DNA from 2 places in the Rhodococcus sp. H29-C3 genome. Region 1 is predicted to be linked to the other one. Evidence: riboswitches for the same ligand, from Rfam matches in the RefSeq annotation. Region 1 holds a riboswitch; the other holds the start of a gene.
The links. A riboswitch is a leader RNA that binds a small molecule or an ion and turns the genes downstream of it on or off. The one in region 1 is predicted to bind S-adenosylmethionine.
Positions count from the first base shown of each region.

Region 2: it holds a riboswitch for S-adenosylmethionine, as region 1 does, so the genes downstream of both, QMK32_RS03190 (aminotransferase class V-fold PLP-dependent enzyme) here and QMK32_RS15890 (bifunctional o-acetylhomoserine/o-acetylserine sulfhydrylase) in region 1, are expected to answer to the same signal.

Region 1 is NZ_JASITC010000006.1:143,573-158,314, reverse strand. It holds gene QMK32_RS15945 (error-prone DNA polymerase) at 1-1,603, shown strand, start outside; gene QMK32_RS15940 (metallophosphoesterase family protein) at 1,655-2,173, shown strand; gene QMK32_RS15935 (HAMP domain-containing protein) at 2,159-3,106, opposite strand; gene ctaD (aa3-type cytochrome oxidase subunit I) at 3,201-4,979, opposite strand; gene QMK32_RS15925 (DUF6764 family protein) at 5,103-5,579, opposite strand; partial or broken gene QMK32_RS15920 (DUF4349 domain-containing protein) at 6,080-6,277, shown strand; gene QMK32_RS15915 (tRNA (cytidine(34)-2'-O)-methyltransferase) at 6,484-6,948, opposite strand; gene QMK32_RS15910 (pentapeptide repeat-containing protein) at 6,983-7,591, shown strand; gene QMK32_RS15905 (bifunctional methylenetetrahydrofolate dehydrogenase/methenyltetrahydrofolate cyclohydrolase) at 7,646-8,515, shown strand; gene QMK32_RS15900 (DUF3017 domain-containing protein) at 8,522-8,797, shown strand; gene metX (homoserine O-acetyltransferase MetX) at 8,818-9,972, opposite strand; gene QMK32_RS15890 (bifunctional o-acetylhomoserine/o-acetylserine sulfhydrylase) at 9,969-11,306, opposite strand; SAM riboswitch class IV at 11,466-11,592, opposite strand; gene QMK32_RS15885 (NADP-dependent isocitrate dehydrogenase) at 11,938-13,161, shown strand; gene QMK32_RS15880 (MFS transporter) at 13,336-14,598, shown strand; gene QMK32_RS15875 (response regulator transcription factor) at 14,700-14,742, shown strand, end outside.
Region 2 is NZ_JASITC010000001.1:634,946-649,687, reverse strand. It holds gene QMK32_RS03210 (GntR family transcriptional regulator) at 61-723, shown strand; gene QMK32_RS03205 (MFS transporter) at 720-1,955, shown strand; gene QMK32_RS03200 (M1 family metallopeptidase) at 2,015-3,328, opposite strand; gene QMK32_RS03195 (Pls/PosA family non-ribosomal peptide synthetase) at 3,355-7,284, opposite strand; SAM riboswitch class IV at 7,505-7,620, shown strand; gene QMK32_RS03190 (aminotransferase class V-fold PLP-dependent enzyme) at 7,675-9,087, shown strand; gene QMK32_RS03185 (hypothetical protein) at 9,228-9,755, shown strand; gene QMK32_RS03180 (YbaK/EbsC family protein) at 9,833-10,306, opposite strand; gene QMK32_RS03175 (hypothetical protein) at 10,346-11,338, opposite strand; gene QMK32_RS03170 (TetR/AcrR family transcriptional regulator) at 11,468-12,049, shown strand; gene QMK32_RS03165 (DUF6480 family protein) at 12,079-12,300, shown strand; gene QMK32_RS03160 (crotonase/enoyl-CoA hydratase family protein) at 12,336-13,163, shown strand; gene QMK32_RS03155 (MarR family winged helix-turn-helix transcriptional regulator) at 13,170-13,622, shown strand; gene QMK32_RS03150 (PAS domain-containing protein) at 13,688-14,158, opposite strand; gene QMK32_RS03145 (inorganic diphosphatase) at 14,275-14,742, opposite strand, start outside.

The DNA of each region.
Region 1 (14,742 bases):
TGCCGATGTCTGCCCTGTCGAATGGGCAACGATGGCCAATCGTAGTGTATTGCAATGGGACAAAGATGATTGTGCTGCAGTAGGTTTGGTGAAATTCGACATGCTCGGTCTCGGTATGTTGTCAGCGTTGCACTACATGATCGATCTTCTCGTCGAGCACAAAGGGCAACGCATCGACCTCGCGGACATCGATTTGAGTGAGAAAGCCGTCTACGACATGCTGCAGCGGGCCGATTCGATCGGCGTGTTCCAAGTGGAGTCGCGGGCCCAGATGGCGACGTTGCCGCGGTTGAAGCCGAGTGAGTTCTACGACCTGGTGGTCGAGGTCGCACTCATTCGACCGGGTCCGATCCAGGGTGGATCCGTTCATCCGTACATCAAGCGCCGCAACGGACTCGAACCCGTCACCTTCGATCACCCGTCGTTGAAGAAGGCTCTCGACCGCACCCTCGGAGTGCCACTCTTTCAGGAACAATTGATGCAGATGGCCATCGATGTGGCTGGATTCAGCGCTGCCGACGCCGATCAACTTCGTCGTGCGATGGGGTCGAAGCGTTCGCCGGAGAAGATGAACCTGCTACGTGATCGCTTCTACGACGGAATGCGAGACTTGCACGGCATCACCGGTGACACGGCCGATCGAATCTACGAGAAGCTTTCTGCCTTCGCCAATTTCGGTTTCCCCGAAAGTCATTCGCAGAGCTTTGCCTCGCTGGTCTTCTATTCGTCGTGGTTCAAGCTTCACCATCCTGCCGCGTTCTGCGCCGGTCTCCTGCGTGCACAACCGATGGGGTTCTACTCTCCGCAGTCTCTGGTGGCGGATGCTCGACGGCATGGAGTGCGTGTGCACGGTCCAGATGTCAATGCCAGTTCCTGGTACGCGGATCTCACTGCCGAGGGTCTCGAGATTCGGATGGGACTCGCTGACGTGAAGTACATCGGGCGGGATCTTGCCGAACGCATCGTCGACGCACGCAAAGCAGGCGGTCCGTTCGTGTCGTTCCTCGATCTCACGGGACGAGTCGAACTGTCCACTACGCAAGCGGAATCACTTGCTACCGCAGGAGCATTGGGGTGTTTCGGGATCACCCGTCGGGAAGCGCTCTGGGCGGCAGGCGCAGCAGCAAGGGAGAGGCCGCATCTACTTCCCGGGCTCGGTGCATCCACTCGTGCGCCGGTATTGCCTGGGATGAGCGATCTCGATATGGCTTCGGCGGACGTCTGGGCAACTGGAGTCTCACCCGATTCGTACCCGACTCAGTTCTTTCGCGAACAGCTCGATGCGCTGGGGGTGATTACGGCGAATCGTCTACTGCAAGTTCCCGACGGGGACCGGGTCCTGGTCGGTGGTGCCGTGACGCATCGGCAGCGCCCGGCTACGGCTGCCGGGGTCACGTTCGTCAATCTCGAAGACGAAACGGGGATGGTCAACGTGGTGTGCTCGGTGGGAGTATGGGCCAAATACCGGAAGTTGGCGCTGACGGCTCCGGCATTGCTTATCCGCGGGAAGGTCCAGAACGCCGAAGGAGCTGCGACGGTGGTGGCCGATCATCTGCAGCTCATGGACCTACGGGTGATGTCGAAATCTCGAGACTTTCGTTAGAGACCGGGCAGGATAATCTGACGCGATGACAGCACCTGCGTTCGGTGAGATGTGAAACTGCTTCTGCTCGCGGACACCCATGTCCCCACTCGGGCTCGGATGCTGCCCGGGCAAGTGTGGACCGCCATCGACGACGCCGATGTGGTGATTCATGCCGGCGACTGGGTAGATGTGACCATGTTCGGGGAGATTTCTGCCAGGTCGAAGAGGCCGATCTCGTGCTGGGGCAACAACGATGGTGACGACCTCCGTGCCCGGATGCCCGAATGCGCACGAGTTACATTGGACGGGGTTCGGATTGCCGTCGTTCATGAGACGGGCAGCTCAGCCGGACGCGAACAGCGGATGGCAGCGAAGTACCCGAGCATCGATGTTTTGGTGTTCGGACACAGTCATATTCCGTGGGACACCGTGACGGATACCGGTGTTCGGCTGCTCAACCCGGGCTCACCGACCGACAGACGTAGGCAGCCATTCTGCACCTATATGACAGCCGAAATCAACGACGGGATTTTGCACGACGTCGAACTGCATCGGCTCGAGCCACGCCTTCGATCACGCGCTCGCTGACTCGGGGACGTCGCGCGCCTGATCCACCAGGTCGTGCACCAATCGGATGATGACGTCCATGTCCGACATGACTCCGGTACGCAACTCATCCTGCTCGGCAGGGGACAGGGCCGGTCCATCGTGTCCGTCGAGGGCCATCAGGACATCGATCTTTCCCCGAAGCGTATGCAGGGGGCCCATCAGTTCCTCTGCCGCGTCGGTGATCAGACGGTTTTGACGCGCGCCGGATTGGGCCAGGGCAGCAAGCATGTCGTTGAAGCTCGTCGCCAGTGATGCAAGCTCGTCGTCACCGGTAACGGCGATCGGTTGCAAATCACCGGTGCGGGCTACCCGTTCGGTGGCGTTGCGCAAGCGTTTGACCGGACGCAGTCCGGTCCGAGCTACTGCTGTTCCGGCGATCCCGGCCAAGACGATGAGAAGGGTCCCGATCGCGACAAGCGCAAGCGTCAACTTGCCGAGTAACGGCGCGTTGGACTGTAACGACTCTGCCACCATGACCGTTTCGCCCGATACGGTCCGTTTGGCCGACAGCATGTACCCGCGCACCTCGCGGAGCGATTGATCGGTCGAGCCGGTTGCGACCGACTGTTCGGCGGCATCGAGAGTGCCGTCAGTATTGGTGAACGGCCGCGATTCTGCGGTGAAGGTCACGAGTTCGCCGTCCGAGGTCACCAACGCAACTTTGATCGCGGGCCCGTCGGTCGTGCCGACTCCGAACCCGAAGAAGGTCGAGGGAACTCCGGACGTGGCACTTGCGATGAGCGCATCGGCATTTCGAGACACTCGATCGGCTACCTGGGAGCGCAATGCTTGTTCGGTGACCAGGTAGATGGCCAGCGCGCTCACGGCAACCGCGAGTGCGGCCAGACTGATGATGAGAACTCGGATCCGGCTGTGGAGCGAGAAGTTCAATTGCCGACCCCGAGGTGCCATCGCCGAACAGACGATGCCGTAGGCAGTGAACGCGACATCGCTGAAGTATTACCTCCAGTGCTGAGAACTGTCTGAGAGCAACTCGCCGCGGAGATCAGTCCCCAGAATGCTCGTCTTCGCCCGTTGCGATAGGTGCGCGGCGGGCCTTTTCGAGGACCTCGGTGGTCTGTCCGCCGTGACTGCCCGGTCCGACATGAGCCTCGGCGCGCATTCGCTCCACCATGTGTGGGTAGTGGAGTTCGAACGCTGGACGCTCGGAACGTATTCGCGGCAGTTCCGTGAAGTTGTGCCGCGGCGGTGGGCACGATGTGGCCCACTCCAGCGAGTTGCCGTAACCCCACGGGTCGTCCACAGTGACCACCTCGCCGTAGCGATAGGACTTGAAGACGTTCCACACGAACGGCAGTGTCGAGGCTCCGAGAACGAACGCGCTGATCGTGGAGATGATGTTGAGTGTGGTGAATCCATCGGAAGAGAGATAGTCGGCGTAGCGACGCGGCATGCCCTCGGCGCCGAGCCAGTGCTGGACCAGGAAGGTGCCGTGGAAGCCGAGGAATGTCAGCCAGAAGTGCCACTTGCCCAATCTCTCGTCCATCATTCGGCCGGTCATCTTCGGAAACCAGAAGTAGATGCCCGAGAACGTTGCGAACACCACCGTGCCGAAGACCACGTAGTGGAAGTGCGCCACCAGGAAGTAGGTGTCGGTGACGTGGAAGTCGATCGGCGGGCTGGCAAGCAGCACTCCGGAGAGGCCGCCGAAGAGGAAGGTGATCAAGAAGCCGATAGCGAAGAGCATCGGGGTCTCCAACGTCACCTGACCTCGCCACATCGTGCCGATCCAGTTGAAGATCTTCACACCGGTCGGTATCGCGATCAAGAACGTCATGAACGAGAAGAACGGCAACAGCACCGCGCCCGTGGCGTACATGTGGTGAGCCCACACCGCTACCGAGAGGGCACCGATAGCGATCGTTGCGTAGATCAAGGTGGTGTATCCGAACATCGGCTTACGCGAGAAGACCGGAATGACCTCGGAAATGATGCCGAAGAACGGCAACGCGATGATGTACACCTCGGGGTGGCCGAAGAACCAGAACAAGTGCTGCCACAACAACACTCCACCGGTCGCCGGGTCGAACAGATGCGCACCGAGATGTCGATCGGCCGCTACCCCCAACAGTGCCGCCGTCAACAACGGGAAAGCAAGAAGAATCAGAATGCTGGTGACCAGGATGTTCCACGTGAAAATGGGCATCCGGAACATCGTCATACCCGGCGCTCGCAAGCAGATGACCGTTGTGATCATGTTGACAGCGCCGAGAATGGTGCCGAGACCGGCGATCGCGAGACCCATGATCCACAGATCTGCACCGACACCCGGCGAATACACCGCACTCGAAAGCGGGGTGTACGCGGTCCAACCGAAGTCAGCTGCACCACCGGGGGTGATGAAACCGGATGTAGCGATTATCGCGCCGAACAGGTAGAGCCAATACGAGAAGGCGTTCAACCGCGGGAACGCCACGTCCGGCGCACCGATCTGCAGCGGCAGGATGTAGTTGGCGAAGCCGAACACGATCGGCGTCGCATACAGCAGCAGCATGATCGTGCCGTGCATGGTGAACAGCTGGTTGTACTGCTCCGTCGAGAGGAATTGCAAGCCCGGCACCGCGAGCTCGGCACGAATGAGCAACGCCATCAAGCCGCCGATGAGGAAGAACGAGATGGAAGTCGCGATGTACATGATCCCCAACACCTTGGGATCTGTCGTCGTCACCGCCTTGTGAATGAATGAACCTTTCGGTCCCATCCGCGGCGGGAAAGGCCTCACCGCCTCCACAGTGCCAGTGGGCTTGGGCTCAACAGCGGTCACTGATCCTCCTGACGATGGAAGTGACCATAATCATAAACCGCTGGAGGGGGAGTTACTACCTTTTGTCGTAGATCAGGTCCGGCCCGAGCGCGCCTCGTGCGGGTGCACGAGGCGCGCCAAGGGTCAACTTCCGAGGATGCAGAACTGTCCGGAAGCGAGGTTCAACGCGAGAGACAGTGGCCCGACGCAGTCGACGCCGGCAGCTTCGGCGGTTGCACCGGAACCCCAACCGGCGATCGCGATGGTGGTCGAACCTGCGTCCGCCCAGGAATGTGCGATGCCGCCGCCGATTGCGCCCGCGTAGGACGTGCCGCCCGCGCGTGACGCGCCGAGGGCCGTTCCGAATCCTGTCGCGTAGGTGTTCGAGGTGCCGCCGGTTTCGGCGACACTGACGGCCGTTCCACTATCTGCTGCCGTGGCGGTCGAACGCGATCCTTCCGCGGCCGTTGCCCCACAGCTCGCGGTTCCGTCGACGAGAATTTGATTGGCCGACGGTGGAGATACGCACGTCACCGGAGCTGCATTTGCGACGCCGGCTCCGGCGAATCCGGCAGCAACGACGCCGCTGGAAACGGCGAAAACTGCTGCGGTGCGGGACAATCGACTAGCCGACCGCGAAAGGCCCTGTGATGTCGAGGTGAACGATGCTGAGCGGACGAGCGAAGAAAAAGCGGAGAACAACAGGGGCTCCTTCAAGGAAACGAAATGGGTCGGTGCGGCACACCGTACCCCGGTTCTGCGCTGCGGTCATCAGTGAATTATCCCTACTCCATGTAACGATTCGGCACGACTTCGCGGGCCTCGTTCGCTGTCGATGAGTTGCCATACGATCCTTCGATGAAGGGCACTCTGCTCGTCGCATCGGCGGGGTCGTTCGTTCTCCTCGCGGGGCGCAGCGGGAGCAGTGGGGAAGGGTAGGTTCGAGCGTCGGATTCGACGTTCACTGCCCCAAGGGTTGGCGCGCGAACCGGAGTCCAGCGGATCGACACGGGGGCAGGCTCCGGAGTACATGGATCGTAAAGAGGTTGTGCCAGGACAGGTTTACATCACAGTGGACGATCCGAGCTGCGCGCGACGCTTAGGGGGATCGCCTGAAGGCCTTGATCTTGGGAGCGGTCACTACCGCGGATCTGCTCGAGGCGGAATCTGCTGTGTCGAGTAGGCGGGGAGAGCTGGACAGTCTGACCTCGCAGAGAAGCTGCGTCGCGGACCAGGTGGATCCATCAACGGTCACGGTCCCATCAGGCACCGAGGACCTCACGGCGTCACCGGGGCCGGACAACTTCTGGGACGGAATCGTCGCCGGATGGAATTCGCTTGTCGACACCGGGAGAGACGCGCTCGTGGCCCTCGGGCGGGCTATTGACGTGGCTGGGAACTCTCACAGTGGGTGCTCCGGTCGTCTACGTCATCGTCAGGATCGTCCGCCGCGGCACCATCGAGAGGGTCGAACCAGAGGGGCAAGTCAGGGGAGGATGTCGAAGACGCAGATCCGACGTGACCGTCACACGCTCCCAGCAAATCCGTGTTGGCGCCATGCCTCGTACATGACGACGGCTGCCGCGTTGGCAAGGTTGAGCGATCGTCGACCCTCGATCATCGGAATACGCAGTTGCTCGGTGACCAGCGGATCGCCGAGCACTTCCTCGGGGAGGCCGGTCGGTTCGGGACCGAAAAGCAATACATCACCCGGTAGATACGACACGTCCGCGTGAAACTTGCTCGCATGCGCGGTGTAGGCGAACACCCGTTCCGGCGCCAGTGCCTCCCAGGCGGCAGTCAGGTTTTCGTGGACGGTCACCGAGGCGAGATCGTGGTAGTCCAGGCCTGCTCGTTTGAGTTTGGGCTCGGACATGTCGAAGCCCAGCGGACCGACCAGGTGTAGTTCACATCCGGTGCCGGCGACGAGTCGGATCGCGTTTCCGGTGTTCTGGGGAATACGCGGCTGAAAGAACATGAGGCGAAACACCCGGCTCACTCTGCCATCAGCGCTACCGGGAACAATGGCAGAGGTGCACGAGAAACAGATTATCGGCGAGGACTACTCCGACGCGAGACTCGACCAACAGCAATGGGACGACCGTGAGTACGTGGCGTGCAACTTTCGAGACGCCGACCTCAGCGGCGTGAAGACCTCCGCGGTGGTCTTCACGGAATGTGATTTCACCGGCACGGATTTGACCGAATCAGTCCATGTCAACGCGGCTTTTCGCTCCTGCACCTTCGCGCGGACTAATTTGCAACACAGCGTTTTCCGTCATTCGACCATGATCGGCTCGACGTTCGTCGATTGTCGGATGCGCCCGTCGACTTTCGACGAGGTCGACTTCACGTTGGTAGGACTGGGGGGAGCCGACATGCGTGGGATGGACTTGACCAACTGCCGCATGGTCGAGGCGAACTTGGTGAACACCGACCTGCGCAAGGCCATCTTGCGTTCGGTGGATCTCAGTGGCGCACGAACCGTAGGCGCCAAGATGCAGGAAGCCGATCTTCGTGGGGCTCGGATCGACGCGCACCTCTGGATGTCTGCCACGGTGACCGGTGCCCGGATCGAGCTGACACAGGCAGTCGCCTACGCCCAGGCGCACGGGCTTTCAGTAGAGGGCTGACTACTTGCGGACCGGCGTCCGCTCCACCTGCCGACACCTGGAACAATGGTGACCGTGACTGCGACGATTCTGGACGGCAAAGCAACTCGCGACGAGATCTTCGTCGATCTCACTCAGCGAGTGACAAAGCTACGAGAACACGGGATCGTTCCCGGGCTCGGCACGGTGCTGGTGGGTGATGATCCCGGCTCGGCGGCGTACGTCCGCGGCAAGCACAACGACTGCGCCAAGGTCGGTATCACCTCGATTCGGCGTGATCTGCCTGCGGATATCTCACAGGCGGAACTCGACGCCGTGATCGACGAGCTCAACGCCAATCCCGAGTGCACCGGATACATCGTGCAGCTTCCGCTTCCGAAGCATCTCGACGAGAACGCTGCGCTCGAACGGATCGATCCATCCAAGGATGCCGATGGACTGCACCCGATCAACCTCGGCAGACTCGTCCTGGGCAAGCAGGCTGCGTTGCCTTGTACTCCACGTGGCATCGTCCACCTCCTCCGTCGCTACGACGTGGCGCTCGATGGGGCCCATGCTGTGGTCATCGGTCGAGGGGTGACGGTGGGCCGTCCTATCGGTCTGTTGCTCACTCGCAAGAGCGAGAACTCCACCGTCACTCTGTGCCATACCGGGACCAAGGACCTGGCCGCGGAGGTTCGCCGCGCCGACATCGTCATTGCGGCTGCGGGTGTTCCCGGGATCGTCACCGCGGACATGATCAAGCCCGGTGCCGCAGTGCTCGACGTCGGGGTTACTCGAACGGATGAGGGACTGCGCGGGGACGTTGCGCCCGAGGTGGCCGAAGTTGCCGGTTTTCTCTCGCCCAACCCGGGTGGAGTCGGGCCGTTGACGAGAGCGTTCCTCCTTTCGAACGTGGTCGAGCGGGCCGAGCAGGCCCTCGCAACCACCACAGAAGCGGTCTGACCTTCGATGTGGTCCCAGATTCGCAGGAACCTGCCGCTCGTCATCGTGCTCGTTATCATTGCGGCGGCGCTCGTTCTCGTTCTTGCGGATCGGTGGCGCCGCGGCGCCTTCGTATTCGGTGTGGCGACGATAGCGGCCGCAGGCTTCCGGTTGTGCATGCCGGAGAAGAGCGTCGGCCTGCTGCAGGTCCGAAGCAGAACCTTCGACGTCTCGGCTATGGCGCTGGTCGGGGGAGCCATCGTGTTGCTGTCGGCGTCGATCGATCCCCTCGGCACCGACTGAGTATTCGTCCGGTCGAATACTCAGCTGGTGCGACCCGTCGACATGCGCGCATGCTTCATCGTCTCGCCGAGCAGTGCGGATACTGCGCTGGCTTCGGTCAGAAATCCGTCGTGGCCATCACGTGACTGAATGACCTCGAGACCGCGGCATTCCGGGAGGCCGCGAGCGAGTTCCTTCTGTAGCCGCAATGGATAGAGCCGATCGGAGTCGACGCCGCCGACGATAGTCGGGACGGTGGCCATGGCCAAGGCAGCGTCGAATCCACCTCGCCCACGTCCGATGTCGTGCCGGTTCATGGCTTCGGTCAGCAATACGTAGGTGCTCGCGTCGAAACGGTCGACCAGCTTGCTCGCCTGGTGCTGTAGGTAGCTTTCGACCGAGTACCGTCCGCCCTGCCACGGATCTTCTTCGCCTTGACCGGAGTTGGCGAATCTCAGGTCGAGCTCGCTCTCGGTTCGGTAGGTCAAGTGTGCGATCCGGCGCGCTATGCCCAGTCCGACCCGTGGGGCCCGGCCGGTTCCGTGATAGTTGCCGCCCTGCCAGTCGGGGTCGGACTTGATCGCCTCGATCTGAGTTGTCTGCGTACCGATTTGGTCGGCAGTTGCGCGACCTCCGACCGCGAGCACCAGAGCTGACGCGACGCGGTCCGGGTATCCCACTATCCACTCGAGAGTGCGCATGCCTCCCATGGAGCCGCCGACAACGGCTGCACACCTTTCGATGCCGAGTACGTCGGCGAGAGCTATCTCCGCGGACACCTGGTCGCGGATCGAGATCTCCGGAAAGGCACTGCCGTACGGGACTCCGCTCGAATTCAGCGAAGACGGTCCTGTGGTCCCACCGCAACCACCGAGCACGTTGGAGGCGATGACACACCACTCGTCCGTGTCGATCGGAGCGCCGGGCCCGACCATCCCGTTCCACCATCCGGGCAGGGCATGAGCGCCTCCGGCAGGTCCGGACACATGCGAGTCCCCGGTCAACGCATGCTCGACGAGCACCACGTTGTCGCGATTCGGGGACAGCTCACCCCAGCGTTGAACGGCGATGGTCACCTGTGGCAGTGACGCGCCGTTCTCGAGGTCCAGCCGACCGATGTCGATGTAGCCGAGCCGTCCGTCCGGCGTAGGAAAACCTGCGGCCGAACGGACGTCGTGCACTGAGCCGATGGTCAAGACGCCGCCGCAGCGAATCCGCGCTCGAGATCAGCGACGATGTCGTCGATCCCTTCGATGCCCACCGCGAGGCGCACCAGTCCCGGAGTGACGCCCGCCGCGATCTGCTCCTCGGGTGACAACTGCGAGTGAGTTGTCGATGCGGGATGAATCACGAGGGAGCGCACATCACCGATGTTAGCGACATGGCTGTGCAGGCTCAGTGCGTCGACGAACTTCTTGCCGGCGTCGATGCCGCCCTTCAGTTCGAAAGCGACGATTGCGCCCTGCCCCTTCGGTGCCAATTCCTGGCCACGTTCGAACCACGGGGAGGACTTCAGGCCTGCGTAATTGACACTCACTACTTCGCTGCGGGCCTCGACGAAGGCCGCTACCTTCTGCGCGTTCTCGACGTGGCGTTCCATCCGAAGGCTCAGCGTCTCCAGTCCCTGGCTGATCAGGAATGCGTTGAACGGTGCGACTGCGGCCCCGATGTCTCGAAGCAGTTGGACCCGAGCCTTGAGGGCGAATGCCGGTGCACCGAGGTCCGCGAACACCACGCCGTGATAGCTCGGGTCGGGAATGGTGAAGTTGGTGTGGCGCCCTTGGGTCCAGTCGAAAGTGCCACCGTCGACTATGACGCCTGCGATAGCCGTGCCGTGGCCACCGAGGTACTTGGTGGCCGAATGGACGACGATGTCGGCGCCGTGCTTCAGCGGCTGGATGAGATACGGCGTCGCGACAGTGTTGTCGACGATGAGTGGAAGGCCGTTTTCGTGTGCGATCTTCGAAACTCCGGGAATGTCGAAGATGTCGTTCTTCGGGTTCGAGATCGTTTCGCCGTAGAACGCCTTCGTCTTCGGTGTGATCGCGGAGCGCCATTGCTCGAGATCGTCCGGATCGGAGACGAAGCTGACGGTGATACCCAGTTTCCGCAGCGTGTAGTGGAAAAGGTTGTACGTCCCGCCGTACAAGCGCGGGCTCGAGACTATGTGATCGCCTGCTTCGGCGATGTTCAGAATTGCGAGAGTCTCGGCAGCTTGTCCGGAGGCCAAGAGCAGCGCCGCGACGCCACCCTCCAGCGCTGCGATGCGCTGCTCCACGGCATCCTGCGTCGGGTTCATGATGCGGGTGTAGATGTTGCCGGGCTCGGTCAGTCCGAAGAGCGCGGCAGCGTGGTCGGTGCTGTCGAAGGTGTACGACGTCGTCTGGTAGATCGGTAGCGCGCGTGCGCGTGTGACACCGTCAGCGTTCTGGCCTACGTGGATTTGCTTGGTTTCGAAGCTCCACGACGCGGTGGGATCCTCGATGGGTGAGCCGGCGGCATCTACGACGTCGGGTGTGTTCTCGCTCATGGTGGGTAACTACTCCGTTTTCGATTCAAGAGTGCGATTCGGCTGGGGCTCGGCGTAGCGAGCCGGGCGGGGCGTATCGAAGCGACAACACATCGTGAACCTCCTAGGGGCTAGCAACCGAGCATGGTTGCGCTCGATTGTTGGGTTCGCCCCTGGGCGAACCCGCGCTTGTTCTCCGACTACGCGAACGCAGTCGACTAACCAGGTCTTCTCACCCGGGGCACCCCACCGCGGTTGGAGGGTTGCCGGCCAGCAAGCCGGGGCTTTGACGCTGGCACTCATGACCTTCGCAGAATCCTAGCGTGTCCTCCGACACGTCGAATAGCGACACCGTCGCGAGTGTCGATCGGGCTGCAACCAGGGCGCACAGTGGTCGGCGGTCGGAGCTACGACGAAAGGGCCACCGGCCATGCCTGAGCGGCCAAGCAGTACGCTTGTCTTGTTTCCTCGCACGCTCACGCACTGCGCGCGCGGCGTATACGTTCGAAGTCGAGTACACGCACTCGGCCCAGCAGTGAAGAGGCGTAACACGGGTGGGACCGCCGATCGACCCACAACCTCGGTTCTGCGGCAACACCGGCAGTTGAGGAAGACCACAACGGCATACTTCCCAGGAGGACGCGAACCCCACATGTCCAAGATCAAGGTCGAAGGCAAGGTCGTCGAACTCGACGGCGATGAGATGACACGCATCATCTGGCAGTTCATCAAGGACAAGCTCATCCATCCGTACCTCGATGTCGATCTCGAGTACTACGACTTGGGAATCGAATCCCGGGACAAGACCGATGACCGGGTCACCGTCGATGCTGCGAACGCAATCAAGAAGCACGGCGTCGGCGTCAAATGCGCGACGATCACTCCGGACGAGGCTCGCGTCGAGGAATTCGGCCTGAAGAAGATGTGGCGTTCGCCCAACGGGACTATTCGCAATATTCTCGGTGGCACCATCTTCCGCGCACCGATCATCATCTCCAACGTTCCGCGACTGGTTCCGGGCTGGACCAAGCCGATCATCATCGGCCGTCACGCCTTCGGCGACCAGTACCGCGCCATCGACTTCAAGGTCCCCGGACCCGGCACCGTGACCATCACCTACATCCCCGAGGACGGCAGTGAGCCGATCCAGCACGAGCTGGTCAGGTTCACCGAGGAGAGCCTCGGCGGCGTCGTGCAAGGTCAGTACAACTTCAACCAATCGATCATCGATTTCGCCCGTGCGTCGCTCAACTACGGTTTGCAGCAGAATTACCCGGTGTACTTGTCGACCAAGAACACGATCCTCAAGGCCTACGATGGCCAGTTCAAGGACACCTTCCAGGACATCTACGAAAAGGAATTCAAGACGGAGTTCGACGCTGCCGGACTGACGTACGAGCACCGTCTCATCGATGACATGGTCGCGTCGTCCATGAAATGGGAGGGCGGATACGTATGGGCCTGCAAGAACTACGACGGCGACGTCCAGTCGGACACCGTCGCGCAGGGCTTCGGTTCGCTCGGCCTCATGACGTCGGTACTGCTCACGCCGGACGGTAGGACCTGCGAAGCAGAGGCTGCGCACGGCACGGTGACTCGCCATTTCCGTCAGCACCAACAAGGCAAGCCGACATCGACCAACCCGATCGCATCGATCTTCGCGTGGACTCGAGGTCTCGAGCACCGCGGCAAGCTCGACAGCACTCCCGAGGTCATCGGCTTCGCTCAGGCCTTGGAGGACATTGTCATCAGGACCGTCGAAGGTGGCCAGATGACCAAGGATCTTGCCGCGCTCGTCGGAGGAGATCAGGGCTATCTCTCCACCGAAGAGTTCCTCGGCGCACTCGACGAAAACCTGCAGAGGGCTCTGAAGTAGCCACGTGAAACAGCTGAGCACCTGCTCGGGTGAGGACAATCACCGGGCATGGACTCGAAAATCGGGTGCACGCGGGATGAGAATCGAAGAAGGGGACGTTCCCTACGAGGGTCGTCCCTTTCTCGATGTCCGGCCGTGATCATGCTCCCATCTCGATGAAAAGGTTGTTCTGCTGTGAGTGTCACCGATTCGGCGTTCGCCAAGAATGTCACCGCTGTGCGCGAGCGGGTGTCGAACGGTCCGGTCGGCGGTCGCAGAACGTTGTCCACTCGGCGAAAATTCGCGATGCTTGCCCTGTCCATCGGCGGCTTCGGCATCGGCACCACAGAGTTCGTCTCCATGGGCCTGTTGCCCGAAATGGCGACGACCATGAACGTATCCGAGCCGAGCGCCGGACATCTCATCTCGGCCTACGCGCTCGGTGTGGTCATCGGAGCTCCCGTCATCGCAATACTGGCGGCACGGGTACCTCGCCGGGTGTTGCTGCTCGCCTTGATGGTCGCATTCACCCTCGGCAATCTCGGAACGGTCTTCGCTCCGAGTTTCTACGAGTTGATGGCGTCGCGTTTCGTTGCAGGCCTACCGCACGGCGCCTATTTCGGTGTCGCGGCGTTGGTCGCCGCGCACTTGGCGGAGCCGGGGAAGCGTGCCAAAGCGGTCGCCATGGTCATGATGGGTCTGTCGATCGCCAACGTCGTCGGGGTGCCTGTGGCGACCTGGGTCGGGCAGTCCTTCGGATGGCGCAGCGCCTTCGACATCGTCACGGTCATCGGTGCCTTGACCGTCGCTGCGATCGTTGCGTGGATGCCACGCCTGGACGGAATGCCCACCACGCGGGCGATAACCGAGCTCGGTGCCTTGGGGCGTCCGCAAGTGTGGATGACGCTGATTATCGCCGTCGTCGGTTTCGGCGGGATGTTCGCCGTGTACACCTACATCGCAACTACTCTCACCGACGTCTCGGGCCTGTCGAAGGCTTTCGTACCCGTTGCGCTGATGATCTACGGGCTGGGTATGGTCGCCGGCAACTATGCGGGTGGCCAGATTGCGGACCGAATGCTGATTCGGGGGATGTACATCTCGATGACCGCAATCGCCCTCAGTTTGTTCGGTTTCGTGTTCGCGGCACAGAACCCGTATACGGCCTTGCTGTTCGTGTTTCTGATCGGCGCATCCGGTTCGTCGATGGTGCCCGGTTTGCAGACCCGACTCATGGACGTCGCAGCCGATGCCCAGACTCTTGCCGCTTCGCTCAATCATGCCGCGTTCAACCTTGCCAACGCGATCGGAGCAGCCGTCGGTGGTGCAGTGATTGCTGCCGGCTTCGGATACACCGCTCCTGCGGCTGTCGGCGGTGTGTTGGCGCTCGGTGGCATGGTCGTGCTGACTGCTGCGGTCATGATGCAGAAGAAGTCCGACGCGAAAGCCGCGCTCTAGCCGCAACCCACCAGATGGGTTGTGATTGCGCGGAGCGATCTTCACTGAACCTCCACATTTCCCGTCGTTCCCCTCCATAGCCGACCTCTAGGGTCAGGGGCATGAACCGCACAGTCCTGGTCGTCGATGACGAACCGACTATCT
Region 2 (14,742 bases), on a different contig from region 1:
GGGCATGCGAGACGAAGCCCCAGATGGGTTCGGGAAGCGTCGGCATCTAGTATCTATGTTGTGTCTATCCATGGATCGAACCCGACATCGGCATCGGAGCAGGCTTACCTGACTGTCAAGGAACTCATCGTCACCGGTGAACTTCCCGGCGGTGAGCTGGTCAGCGAAGGTGACATCGCCGGACGCATGGACGTGAGCCGGACTCCGGTTCGCGAGGCGTTCCTCCGACTTCAGGTCGAAGGATGGATGCGGCTCTATCCCAAGCGAGGGGCACTCGTCGTGCCGATCGCGCCCGGCGAGGCCGAACATATCGTCTCAGCGCGCTGGATCGTCGAGACTGCCAGCGTTCGCACTATCGTCCGTGATGAACGGGCCCGAACCGAACTTCTCGCTGATCTCCGCAGCAACCTCGAGCGCCAACGTAGCCTCGTCGAGACGGGCACGGCAGCCGAATTCAGTGCTGCCGACGCAGACTTTCACCGGCTGATAGTGCATGCAGGCGGAAACCCCCTTCTCGACGAGTTCTACACAGGTCTTCGCGAGCGTCAGCGACGGATGACGGCGCATTCGCTCATCCGCGATCCCGGGCAGATCTCGCGGATCGTCGACGATCACGCCGAGCTCACCGACTTGATCGAAGCAGGCGACGTCGACGGTTTCGCTGATGCGGTCGAGCAACACATGAACCGGGTGCATGGATTGACCGAGGGTGGTCGGCAATGACCGCACTCTCGACCGGGTCGAACGTCACCAAGGTCGGTACTGCTCGCTGGCTACTCGTCGCAGCAGGCATGTTCGCCGTCGCATGGGGCGGAAACGAATTCACCCCACTTCTGGTGATGTACCGGCTCGAGCACGGCTTCTCCGCCGTCACGGTCGATATGTTCCTGTTCGCGTATGTCATCGGGATAGTGCCCGCGCTGCTCATCTGTGGGCCGCTGTCCGATCGGCTGGGTCGACGGCCGGTGATGTTGCCCGCGACGGCCGTGGCTGCTGCCGGATCGATTCTCATCTCGTTCGGCGCCGACAACGCAGGCGTGCTGTTCAGCGGCCGGGTTCTCAGCGGAGTCGCTCTCGGTATCGGGATGGCCGTCGGCGGCAGTTGGGTGAAAGAGCTGACCGCCCTAGACTCTTCGGCCGCAGCCGGCGCGGGAGCACGTCGCGCGGCGATGAGTTTGACTGCAGGTTTCGCGCTCGGTGCAGGCGTCGCCGGCATCTTGGCACAGTGGGCGCCGTGGCCGACGCATCTCGCGTACCTCGTTCATGTAGGCATCTGTGTCCTCGCAGGGATCGGCATGGCGTCGGTACCGGAGACGCGGGCTGCCGTGCCGCCGGTGGATCGTGAACCGCTTCGCAAAGATCTGTTGATCCCCGCGGCGTCGCACCGAAGATTCCTGTTGGTCGTAGTTCCGTTGGCGCCGTGGGTGTTCGGTGCCGCAAGTGTCGCGTACGCGGTATTGCCGTCGTTGATGGCAGACAACAGTGGGGGTTACCCCATCGCACTATCGGCACTGATGTCGGTGATCGCGCTCGGCTCCGGCTTCGCCATCCAAGCGATCGGGCGCAAGATCGACACTCCGACTCACGCCAGAGGGGCGCTCGTTGCGCTCGCCATTCTGGTCGTCGGGATGTTGCTCGCAGCGTGGGCCGCATCGGTATTGACGATCGCCGCCGCTCTCATCGCGGCGGCAGTGCTCGGTTGCGGTTACGGCATGGCGTTGGTATCCGGATTGCAAGAGGTGCAACGTATCGCCGGCCCCGATGACTTGGCCGGACTGACCGCTGTGTTCTATTCACTCACGTACCTGGGGTTCGCGATACCGGCGATTCTGTCCGCGCTCACCGAGCAGTGGCCGGGGGTCGTGACCTATCCCGCCATCTTCGTCTTCGGTTCGGTTCTCGCTGCGCTCTGCTGGGTGTCCGTTCGCACACGGTCGAGAGCGCACCTTCCCTGAGTCGTGCGCCAGCGCCAGCGCCAGCGTCGGCGGCGGAGCCTACGGAAGCGGGCCGGAGCCTACGGAAGCGCCGGCAGCTCCGCCTGATAGAGCCAGCTGTCCCAGAGTGTTCGCGGACAACCGAAGCGCGATGCCAGGTCGATGAAGTCCTGGCTCGATACCGTCGAATAGCGATACTCTTTGGTCCACAGCTGAATCAGTGCGAAGAACCGCTCGTCACCCACGGTCCTCCGCAGTGAATGCAATGCCAGCGCGCCACGTTTGTAGACCCGGTCATCGAACAGCTTGGCCTTGCCTGGATCGCCGAGTATCAGATCCTTCGGCAAGGTCCGCTGGATGGCGTATGCGCGCTGCGCCTTGTCGTGAGCGCTTGCGCCACCGGAGTTTTCGACCCAGATCCATTCGGAGTAGCACGCGAAGCCTTCGTGCAGCCAGATGTCCGCCCAGGTTCCGAGGGTGAGGCTGTTGCCGAACCACTGGTGCGCAAGCTCGTGTGCGACAAGGCGTTCGAAGCGGCGATCACCCGAACAATGATTGGCGCCGAAGATCGAAATGCCTTGCGCCTCGATCGGAATTTCCAGTTCGTCATCGGTGACGACAACGGTGTAGGCCGCGAACGGGTACGGGCCGTACAGGCGGACGAAGGTCTCCATCATCTGGGCTTGACGGCCGAAATCGTGATCGTAGTGCCGACGCAGCCGTGGAGGGATGATCGCCTCTATCGGTACGGGCTCGGTGCTGGTGACGCGGTGCTCGTAGTGCCCGATCTGGATGGTGGCAAGGTACGTCGCCATGGGCTCGGGCTGCTCGTATAGCCACGTCGTGCGGCTCGCCCGCGTCTGCTTGCGCACCAACGTTCCATTGGCCACCGCATAGTAGGGCGAGTCCGTGGTGATCGTGATGCCGTAGCTCGCTTTGGATACGGGATGGTCGTCGCAGGGAAACCAGGACGCGGCACCGTTGGGTTGGCTCGCGACGATGGCCCCTTCGGCGAGTTCGTCCCAGCCGACTTCACCCCAGAAACTGTTGATGGGCTTGGGAATTCCGCCGTAATGCACGGTAACGACGAGCGCCCCACCCGAGAGGATCGGTTTGGCCATGGTGATCTTCAACTTGCCGCGCTGCTGCGAGAACTTCACCGAGCGAGACCCGTTGACCGACACCTTGGACACCCGCAGTGCAGGCCCGAGATCGAGCGCGAACTTCGCAATGGTCGCGGTGGTGACGGCGGTTATCTGCGCCGTTCCGGTCAGTCGATTGCTGTCGACCTTGTATTCGAGATCCAGCTCGTACCGCGAGACCCGATATCCGCGGTTGCCGCTCTCGGGCAGGTACGGGTCGATCGGCGCATCGTTGGCGTCGAGGTCGAACATCGGAGTCACCGTTTTCGGGCCAGGTTTCACAGGGTCGCCTCGGCCGCTGCAGTGATCCGGCGGTACGGATCGCCCTTTGCCCACGGCGCGATCGGGTTACCCTGCCAACGCGTGTGCGCAGGCACGGTGTCACCGCGCATGACCAGAGATGCCGGCCCGACGGTCGCACCGTCGCCGATTCCCGCGGCAGGCAGTGCGACGCAATGCTGCCCCAGTGTGGCTCCTCGTCCGAGGGTGACGCTGTCCATGGACATGATCCGATCATGGAACAGGTGCGTCTGCACAACGCACCCACGGTTGACTGTCGCGCCGTCGGCAAGTGTCACAAGATCGGCTTCCGGCAGCCAGTATGTTTCACACCAGACTCCGTGGCCGATGTCCGCGCCGAGCCAACGAAGCCACATGTTGAGCACCGCCGTGCCTTCTGCTGCCCGCGCGAACCACGGGGCCGCGACGGTTTCGACGAACGTGTCGGACACTTCGTTGCGCCACACGAACGAGCTCCACAGCGGGTGTTCCACCTTGTCGATGCGGCCGACCCAGGCCCACTTCGCCAGCGCGGATATGGCGGCGGCGACGGCACCGGCAATCAGCAGTACGACTCCGCTGAGTAGAGCGGCAAGCCAGTACCCATGACTGTCGGCCAATGCGAAGAGTCCGAACAACACACCAAGGCCGATCGCGAACGTCACAACCACGGGAATCAGTCGGCAGGTCTCGACGAATGCCCGGGCGATCTTGAGCTTCGTCGGCGGATCGAACGTGCGCGAGGAGTCTGCTCTCCCGGAGGCACGACGCAACCGCACGGGTGGGCTGCCGAGCCAGGACGATCCTGATTTCGCCTTGTCCGGGGTAGCCGACAGCACTGCGACGAGGCCGTTCTTCGGGACTGTGCGTCCTGGACCCGTCATGCCCGAGTTGCCGAGGAATGCGCGCTTGCCGACCTTGGCATCCCCGAGGCGCATCCAGCCGCCGCCTAGCTCGTAGCTTGCGATCATCGTGTCGTCGGCGAGGAATGCACCGTCGGCGACGGTGGTGAATTTCGGAATCATCAGCACTGTCGAGGCCTCGACGTCCTTGCCGATCTTGGCGCCGAGAAGTCGCAGCCATCCCGGCGTCAACAAGCTGGCGTAGAGCGGGAACAGGAAGGTGCGCGCGGAGTCCATGAGTCGTTCCGTTGCCCACACCTGAAAGCCGATTCGGCTGCGAACCGGGTGATAGCCCTCGGTCAGGCCGATGCTGCACAGACGCACCGCGGCCACCGTGATGAGCGCGAACGTCGCGAGCGAGACCATCGTGGCGACAGGTAGCAGCAGCACGCCGCGGCCGAGTGCACCGAGCAGCGTCGCCGCAGTGTGCAGCCACCAACCCATCAGTACCAACGAGACGCCGATCGAGAAGATCGCCATACCCGACAGGAACAGCGACGCGACGCCGTACGCCACGATCCACCGGGTCGCGCGAGGTGGTGTTTCCTCGGGCCACGGGTGCTCGGCCTTGCCGATCTTCGTGGCGGGGGAGCCCGCCCACATCTGACCGGCTTTGACGCGTCCGACAACCGCGGAACCTGCAGTGACGACGGCGTTCTTGCCGACCGAGGTGCCGGGAAGGAGCGTCGATCGTGCGCCGACAGTTGCCCCTGCACCGATCCTGATGCCGCCGATGTAGACGATGTCACCGTCGATCCAGTGACCGGTTAGGTCGACCTCGGGTTCGACGGAGCAGCCGTCGCCGAGTTCGAGCATTCCCGTAACGGGAGGCATGGTGTGCAGATCGACGCCCTTGCCGATCTTCGCGCCGAGTGCTCGGGCGTAGTAGACCATCCACGGTGCGCCGGACAGGTTGGAGGCGCCGCTGGCGTCGGTGAGGCGCGTTGCCGTCCACAGGCGCAGATGCACGCTGCCGCCGCGGTCGTAGGCGCCGGGCTTGACTCCGGTCAGCAGCAGGCGTGAGCCGACGACCGAGATTGCCATCCGGCCGACCGGCGTGATGAACAGCAAGAATGCGACCAGGAGCCACCACCAGGACACCGTCGGCGCCCATGGGACGTCGGCGAACCACGACATGACGTTGGCGAGTATGCCGAGCCAGGTGACCCACTGCAGACCGGTCAGCGTGGTCAGCGGCACCGTTGCGGCGATCTGGATCCACTGCGCCCGACGCGGTGTCGGGATGACCTCACGCGGAACGACGTCGACCGGCGGTGCGAGGTCGTCGAGCATGCGGGCGAGTGAGCCGAGCCGCGGATGGTCGTACAACTGCGCGACGGTGACCTCGGGAAAACGCTGACGCAGCGCTGTTACCAACTGCGCGGCGGACAACGATCCGCCACCGTTCTGGAAGAAGTCGGCGTTGTCGTCGGAGATCTGAGCGCCGAGAATTTCGGTCCACAGTTCGGCAACCCATCCTGCGGTTCCGCCGAGCCCGGAGTGTTCGCCCATGCCGGGGAGTGGCCACGGGAGCGCGTTTCGATCCACCTTGCCCGACGTCCGTGTCGGCAGCTCATCGACGAGGGTGAGCCGCGGAACGAGCGCCGATGGAAGTTGCTGGGCGAGCAGGGTGCGCGCGGCGTCGAGATCGAAGTTCGGGTCGGTGCTGGACAGATAACCGATGAGTACCGAGTTGCCCGCGCCGGTGGTGCGAATTGCAGCGGCAGCGCCGGCAACACCGGGGAGGGCCTGTAGTGCGTTGTCGATCTCGCCGAGTTCGATGCGTCGCCCGCCGAGCTTGATCTGATCGTCGGCGCGCCCCTGGAAAAGGAGACCTTCGAGCTCGAGTTTGACGAGGTCTCCGCTGCGGTACGCGCGCTCCCATCCGAGCGTGGGCATGGGCGCGTACTTTTCGGCGTCCTTCTCGGGGTCGAGATAGCGGGCGAGTCCGACACCCCCGATCACCAGTTCACCGACTTCTCCGACGGCTACGGGCTTGCCTGCAGCATCGACGACCGCGAGATCCCAGCCGTCGAGCGGTAGCCCGATGCGCACCGGACCCTTGCCGTCCATGATCGATGCGCAGGCGACGACGGTCGCCTCGGTCGGACCATAGGTGTTCCACACTTCGCGCCCGTCCACGGCGAGACGCTCGGCCAACTCGGGTGGGCATGCCTCGCCGCCGAAGATGAGCAACCTGACTGCTTCGAGGGCGACGGCAGGCCACAGGGCCGCCAGAGTGGGAACCGTCGACACGACGGTGATGTCGCGCGAGACGAGCCACGGACCTAGGTCCAGGCCACTGCGCACGAGCGAACGGGGTGCGGGCACCAATGCGGCGCCGTGACGCCAGGCGAGCCACATCTCTTCGCACGATGCGTCGAACGCCACGGACAGGCCCGCCAGCACACGATCGCCGGGGCCGAGTGGATCGTCCTGCATGAACATGCGCGCTTCTGCATCGACGAAGGCCGCTGCACTGCGGTGGCTCACGGCCACCCCCTTCGGGGTCCCGGTCGACCCGGAGGTGAAGATGACCCAGGCGTCGTCCTCGGGTGTCGGGGCGCCGACGTCCGAGGCGGGTGCAGTGTCTTTTTCGGCAGTGCCTGCAACGATTCCGCTCGCGGTCACCACCGCGGTGACTCGGGCCTCCCCGAATACGAGTTCGGCGCGCTCGTCCGGGTCGTCCGCGTCGACGGGCACGTAGGCCGCCCCGGCGTTCAGAATCGACAGAATGGCGACGTACAGGGCGAAGGATCCCGACGGCATGCGGATTCCGACGCGATCGCCGCGGCGAACACCGGCCCGAGACAGCCACTGTGATCCCTCGTCGATGTCTACGAGCAATTCGCTGTAGGACACCGCGACAGTGCCGTCGTCGATTGCGGGTGCGTCAGGGTATTGCTCTGCGGTGGCGCGGAGGATATCGATGAGCGTGCGCTGCTCGGGCGCGTGCTCGGAGCGCAAGAAGTCGGTGGGTACGTCGGCCGAAGGCAGCTCGGGGGCCGAATCCGCTTGTGGTTGCACAGAAAACCGGGTGTCCTTCTTCTCGTTGGTTCCGAATTGCGAGTGAACCTCGACGGTCGTTATCTCATGTTCGGGTGGCCGGAAGGTGAACGGACGGATGGATCGGTGAGGCTCGACACCGCGCGAATTCTACTCGGGATACGGCTTCGGCTCGGCTGGAGACGCGATTTCCTACCGGAAGGGTTGACAACCGCGTAGACCGTTTGCCATCCTCTTCACAGGTCATGAGTACCAGCATCGAGCCCCGGCTTGCTGGTCGGCAACCCTCCTCCGCGGTGGGGTGCTCCGGGTGACGACCTGGCTGACGCCGGAATACCGGCGCGGCAAGCGCGGACTCGATCGTCCTTCTTCGATATTTCGAGTCCCTTGATCTACAAGGGGATATTTGTCATGACTGCTGTTCTCGAAAGCTCGTGCGCACCGTTCGCCTTGGTCAGTGGGGCGGACCTCCAGGTCCCGCTGGTCGACGGCAGTACCTGCACTTATGCGAACTTCGACTACGCTGCCAGTGCTCCTGCTCTCGCAGCGGTGACCGATCGGATCCTCGAGCTCCTGCCCTTTTACTCGAGTGTGCATCGCGGCGCAGGCTATGCCTCGCGCGTGTCGACGGCGGCGTATGAAAAGGCTCGTACGACTGTCTCGGATTTTGTTGTTGCACACAGTGACTCGGTGACAATCTTCACCAGGAACACCACCGACTCGCTCAACCTGCTGGCGCGGTGCGTGCCCGGTGAGACCGTCGTACTCGACATCGAGCACCACGCAAATCTCTTGCCGTGGCGGGACCGCCGTGTCGTCGTTGCTGCCGACACCCTCGCTGAGACAGTGGCGCGCATCGAGGTCGAGCTCGCCACGAAACCTGCTGCGTTGCTTGCTATCACGGGCGCCTCGAATGTCACCGGTGAGGTGTTGCCCATTCGTGAACTCGCAGAGCTGGCTCATCGGTACGGTGCCCGCATACTCGTCGACGGCGCCCAGTTGGTACCGCATCGGCGGGTCGACATCAGCGACCTCGGCATCGACTACCTCGCCTTCTCCGGCCACAAGCTGTACGCCCCGCACGGTGCAGGAGTACTAGTGGGTCGTCGCGACTGGCTCGATGCGGCTCAGCCGTACCTGGCAGGTGGCGGTGCCGTGCACAGTGTGAGCGTGGAATCCACTGCATGGGCGCGCTCGCCCGCGCGTCACGAAGCAGGCACGCCCAATGTCCTCGGTGTCGCCGCAGTGGCTGCGGCGTGCGAGGCGCTCGCCGGGCACGAGAGATCGGGATCCGTCGAACACGAGCGTGCTCTGTCGGACCGATTGCGTGCCGGACTGACGGCAACCCCCGGCGTGCGCTTGCTCGAAGTGTGGACCGACGCTCCGGATACTGTGGGGATCGTCACATTCACGATCGACGGCTTCGGGCCCGGTGAAATCGCTGCCTACCTGTCGGCCGAGCATGGCATCGGTGTTCGAGACGGCAAATTCTGTGCGCATCCACTTCTTGCGCGCCTAGGTCGTCCCGACGGGGCAGTGCGGGCGAGCCTCGGTCTGGGAAGCTCGAGCGCCGACGTCGATCGCCTGCTCGGAGCCATAACGCAGCTCGTGCACGAGGGTGCTTCGTGGACATACGCGGAGGAGGACGGATGGTGGAATCCGGTGCCCGATCCGCGTCCCTTCCCCGATCTGGTGGACGGGAAGGCAGGAGTCGGATCGCCCTGTGTTCCTGCCGCGGTGCCGGTGAGTGCCCTCGGGGAGCCAGGTGCCGCTGAGTGGAACGAAGCCCCATCGCCGACTGAAGCGGTTAGCATCGGAATATGACAGCAATTGTCTTGTGGCGCAACCGTCGCTGGTGCGACAGGTACGTCGATTTGTGCCGGACCGCGTCCGGATCTTGTAGGCGCTCGGGTTAGACCCTTACAGAAGCCGCATCCCTTGCCTTGTACGAAGGACACGATCGCATGTCGCACAGTTCCGATATCGCCCACGCTCGCCCCATCCGGGTGGCCCTCGACGTGTTGGGTCAGTGGACCGAACTCACCGACTCGACTCCGTCTTCGGAGATGGTGAGAATTCAGGCCGAGGACCTACGGGAAGCGCAGAATCTGCGCACGCGGCTACGGGCCGAGGCCGTCGAGTCGGGCAAGAACGCCGACGACGTGGCCGTGTATCTCGATATCGAGATACATATTGCGGACGATGCACGCACTGCCCGTCGAGAGTTTTCAGGCCTCGACGCCCCGGTAGTTCCGGCCTCGATTCGCTATATCGGTACACCCGTCGGGCTGGCAGGCCTGATAGCCGATGTGAAAGCTGCTGACGTCGCCGATGGCGTCACCCTGATCGCGGTGGGTCCCCAGGAAGCGAATTTCGGCAAGGTCGCCTACGGCGTCGTGCCGTGGCTGGAAGATCGTGGCGTTGCGTTCTCGGCGTCGAAGGTGGAGGGAGCCACCGGAGTTCGACCTGCCTCGCACGTGCTCGCCTCGTAGCTCGCACTATTACTCGCTCCGCATCTGCCTTCATGTCCCCGGCAGCCTCTGCTGTCATGTCCCCGCAGCCTTTGCTTTCATGTCATAGACAGAGCGAGTCCGGCGGTGATGCGCAGCAGTTCCGAATAGGTCGTCCGGAAGAGCGTGTTCGGATGTCCTGCAGCAGCCCATAATTCGGGGTACTCGGCCAGTTGCTCATCGACGTATGTGGGCAGATTCGTCGGGTGACCCACCGGTGCGATGCCTCCGATCGGTTGACCGGTGCAGTGCTTGACCAGCTCGAGTGAAGCTTGCGACAACGTGCCCTCCAGGCGCCGACCTGTCCGATCGAGGTTCACGCGGTGCGCACCGGAGACGAGCAGTAGCACTGGGTCGTCGTCGAGCAGAAACACCAGTGACTTCACGATCGCGCCGACGTCGACGCCGAGAGATTCGGCGGCGGCGTCGGCGGTCACTGTCGGCACGGGCGCGGTGACGACCACCCCGTGATGTCCACGCGAGATCAGGACGTCCGCGACGTGGGCTGCGTTCGGGTGAAGAAGCCGGTGCATATGGCAAGCGTATTGCCAAACGGCAGTCCGTGCCTCGTACTAGGCGTCGACTGGGAGGTTCGAAGATTTCTGTTGTCTGCGGTAGGTGAAGCCGAAGAACAGGGCGAGTCCGATCACTGTGTACAGGACGAGTGCCAGGGCCGGTTGTCCCAGGCCGGTGCCGGAGAAGTAGACGATGCTCCGAACGCCTTCGGTGCTGACACCTGGGGTGATCCAGCGACCGACTGCCGAATAGAACTCGGGAAGCACGTTCGGACCGAATGCGCCTCCAGCGCTGGGGTTTCCGAGAATGACGAATACGATGATCGCGATCGGCACAGCGGCAACACCCACCGCAGCGCGTAGCCCCAGCGTGAACAGTGCTGTGGCCAGAACCACGGCTGTCCCCAGCAGTGCGAGAGGGAACCAGTGGCCGGCGAACGTTCCGAGAACATGCGTGGTGATGAACGCACCGAGGATTCCGGACAGGATCGAATAGCCGATGAGCACCCCGAATTGAGCCGACGCTTCGCGTAGCGACTTCGGTGCGCCGATGAGGAGCCCGATTGCTGCCGCGAGGAGGTACCCGCCGACGACCCAACCGACGGAGAGATAGAAGCCGGACAATCCGCGGTTGTCGTGGATACTCACGGGAATATCGTCGCGGACGACGAAGGTGCGGTTCTGACTCTGGTCGACCTTGGTGAAGATTGCTTCGAGCGAGCTGGCAATGGAACTGCCTGCAGCGCTGGCGGTGATGAGTGTATCGGTGCCCGTCGGGCTCAGAACGTAGGCGCCCAGGACCTCTCGGTTGCGGATCATTGCACGTGCATCACCCGTGCTGGCAGCAGTTCGGGCATCGAGGGGAGTGCCGTCGATGGCGTTGAGCTTGTCGGCTGTGTCGGAGTCCACTCCGGCAGGGAGTCCTTGCTCGGCTACGACCACGATCGGAATCTCACGAGGCGTGGGCTGATGGAAAGCCGCGACATAGCTGAGGATGAAGCCGAGTTGGAGTATCAGCACTCCGGCCGCTAGCCAGACAACCTTGCGCATGGGTCGAACTCCCTCTCGAACGAATTGTCAATACCTAAGGTATTGAATACTCTAGGTATCGTGATGGTAGATGGTCAAGAAGAGTGGCAGTCGACACAGATGCCGACGGCCAGGCCCGGACGCGAGAACGTGCGTGAGCGGCTGCTCGACGCCGCAGCCGACGAGTTCACCGAACACGGATTCGCGGCGGCCAAACTCCAGGACATCGCAAGACGAGCTGGATTCACCAAGGGCGCCGTCTACTCCAATTTCCAGTCCAAGCAGGCGCTGTTCGCCGAGCTGCTCTCGCGCCGTTCGCTGGAACTCGCCGCGCGAGTCGTCGACGACGTGTCCGACCTCGGGCCCGGGGACGCTGCCGGAGCAGGTGGTAGCGCCATCGCGTCGTGGATCGTCGCCGAGCCCCGGTGGCCACTGTTGGTGACCGAGTTCGGCATACATGCAGGTCGAGACCCGAAATTGGCGGAGAGCTACCGACGCGAGCGTCGACTTCTTCGAGAAGAACTCGCCAACCTGATCTCCGCCAGAGCCGAGCCGTGGGGCGTAGCGGACACCCTCGATGCGCGAGAAGTCGCGACGTCACTGCTGGCCCTGATCTCCGGACTGTCCGTCGAGCATTCCGTCGATCCGGACGAGATCGACGAACGAACCATCGGGGCCGCGATCACCGAACTCTTCGCAGGGGCAATCGCCCGGGCGACCGAGCAAGATTGAAGCGGTTCTCATCGGGTATTCAACCCGACATGAGCGCTCAGAACCCGGATCCGAACGAAACCGCAGGATTGGAACCAGGCGGCGGTGTTCAGCCCGGAGATACGCCACCGGCAGAAACTGGCGTCGGTGGGCCACATCACGAACCGCCGCAACGAGGGTTGGCATTACCGATCGTGTTTCTCGGTCTTATCGGGCTGGTTGTGATCATCGTCGCAGCTGGGCTGATCGGTCGAATCTTCGGTCTCTACTAGTAGGTGACCGCAGGCATGCCGCTAGGCTCAGCGGCATGAAGGAACAAATCTGGAACGCATTTTCCGTCGAAATCGCCGACCATGTGGCGGTAGTTACCCTGATCGGTCCTGGCAAGGGTAACGCGATGGGCCCGGACTTCTGGAACGAGTGTCCACTGGTTTTCGCGCAGCTCGACGCTGATCCCGACGTACGCGCAATACTCCTCGTAGGCTCGGGCAAACACTTCACTTTCGGTCTCGACCTGGCAGCGATGGCAGGCGAGTTCGCACCGCTGATGGCAGACAAGGCCCTCGCGGGTCCGCGCACCGCATTCCACAACACGATCAAGCGGATGCAGTTGGCCACCAACGCCGTTGCCGACTGTCGCAAGCCCGTCGTTGCAGCCGTGCACGGCTGGTGCATCGGTGGCGGCCTCGATCTCATCAGTGCCGCCGACATCAGGTACGCCAGCTCCGATGCCAAATTCAGTGTTCGCGAAGTGCGGGTCGCCATCGTCGCCGACATGGGTTCGCTCGCGCGACTGCCCGCGATCATCGGCGACGGTCACCTTCGCGAACTCGCATTGACGGGCAAGGACATCGACGCCGCTCGTGCCGAGAAGATCGGACTGATCAACGACGTGTTCGAGGGCCACGACGCGCTGATCGCCGGTGCTCGGGCTACGGCAGCAGAGATTGCCGCCAACCCGCCTCTCGTCGTGCAGGGCGTCAAGGAGGTCCTGGACAACTCACGTGCAGCCGACGTCGACGCCGGCCTGCGATTCGTAGCTGCTTGGAACGCGGCTTTCCTCGCCTCGAACGATCTGACCGAGGCGATCACCGCAGTGTTCGAGAAGCGCCCGGCAGAGTTCTCCGGAAGCTGACCCACCGTGGATTACGCCGAAGAAATCGGTACCCAGCTGGTGCGTCTGCAGCGCGCACGGGACCGCAAGATCGCGCAGCTGACCGAAGAGTCCGGTGGCGTCGACGGGGCAGCTTTCGTGTGCTTGTTTCGATTGCTTCGCGACGGCCCGATGAGGTCGAGTGAGCTGGCGGCACTGGTCAACTCGGACCCGTCGACGGTGAGCAGGCAGGTCGCCCAGCTCGTCGACCGTGGGCATGTCGAACGTGTTCGCGACGAGAGCGACGGCAGAGCGTTTGCCCTGGCCGTCACCGAGTCGGGCAAGGAAGTAGTTCATCGAATCCAGCTGCGCCGGACCGCGCACATCGGCAAGATCATCGAAGACTGGTCGAACGACGACCGTGCGTCATTGGTCGAACTGTTGGACAGATTTCTGACCGATTACGAGCGATCCAGAGTGGATACGTCCAGAGGTTCGTGAGGAACGAATCCAGGTCGGTCATGTCTCGTCTTCGGGCTACCCGGTCGAGGCATGACGACCCGGAGTCAGCGTAGGGCGCTTTTGGGGTCGTTCCAGAGTTGATCGGTGAAGTCCTCCAGCGCGACGAGTACGACCGTGTCCTCGGCTCGACGAAGGATCGATTTACTGGCCCGAACCTGGACCACATCGCCGGTCTTGTCGGTCATGCGCCACAGCGAATCAGCTCGCGTGGCAACCGTCGTCAAGAACATGTCGGCGACGTTGACGCCCTCGGGGGCCTGATCGGGAAAGATGTCATGCAAATGAAAGTCTGCACGAGCGGATTCCTCGGTGCCGAATAGATCGTCGAAGGCTTCGTTCGCGAACACGATTGCGCCACTGGGATCGACGGCGAGAATCGGCACGGGGATGCGGTCGAGAACAACCGTCACCGGCAGCTCCGGAAATTGTCCCGCATCGGAGACGAAGCTGACTTGTCTGTTCTTACGACGCTCGCCCGAATCTGCGGACGAATCGACGGAATTGCTTTCGCTCATAAATCTCCCCACTAGTGCGTCGATCGAACCATGCTGTGCTGCGTACCGCAGGGGAAGCGCAAACACTTCCCCTGCCGGGAACATTCAAGTACGGAACTGCAGGTGTCGAAAGGTTTTCAGTGCTCTGGATTGTCTGCCAAACGCTTGAACGATGCAGCGATTTCGGCTTCTGCCTCGGCCCGGCCTACCCAGTCCGCGGCCGTGACGTGCTTGTTGGGCTCGAGGTCCTTGTAGTGGACGAAGAAGTGCTTGATCGCGTCCAGTTCGAATGTCGAGACATCGCTGAGGTCCTGGATGTGGTCCCAGCGTGAGTCGCCTGCGGGTACACACAAGACCTTGTCGTCGCCGCCGGCCTCGTCCACCATCTTGAACATTCCCACTGGGCGGGCCTCGACGACGACTCCGGGGAAAACGGATTCCGGGAGAAGGACGAAAGCATCGAGCGGATCGCCGTCCTCGCCGAGGGTGTTCTCGATGAAGCCGTAGTCGGCCGGGTAACCCATCGCCGTGTACAGGTAGCGGTCGAGGCGAATTCGACCGGAAACGTGGTCGATTTCGTACTTGTTTCGCTGACCCTTGGGGAT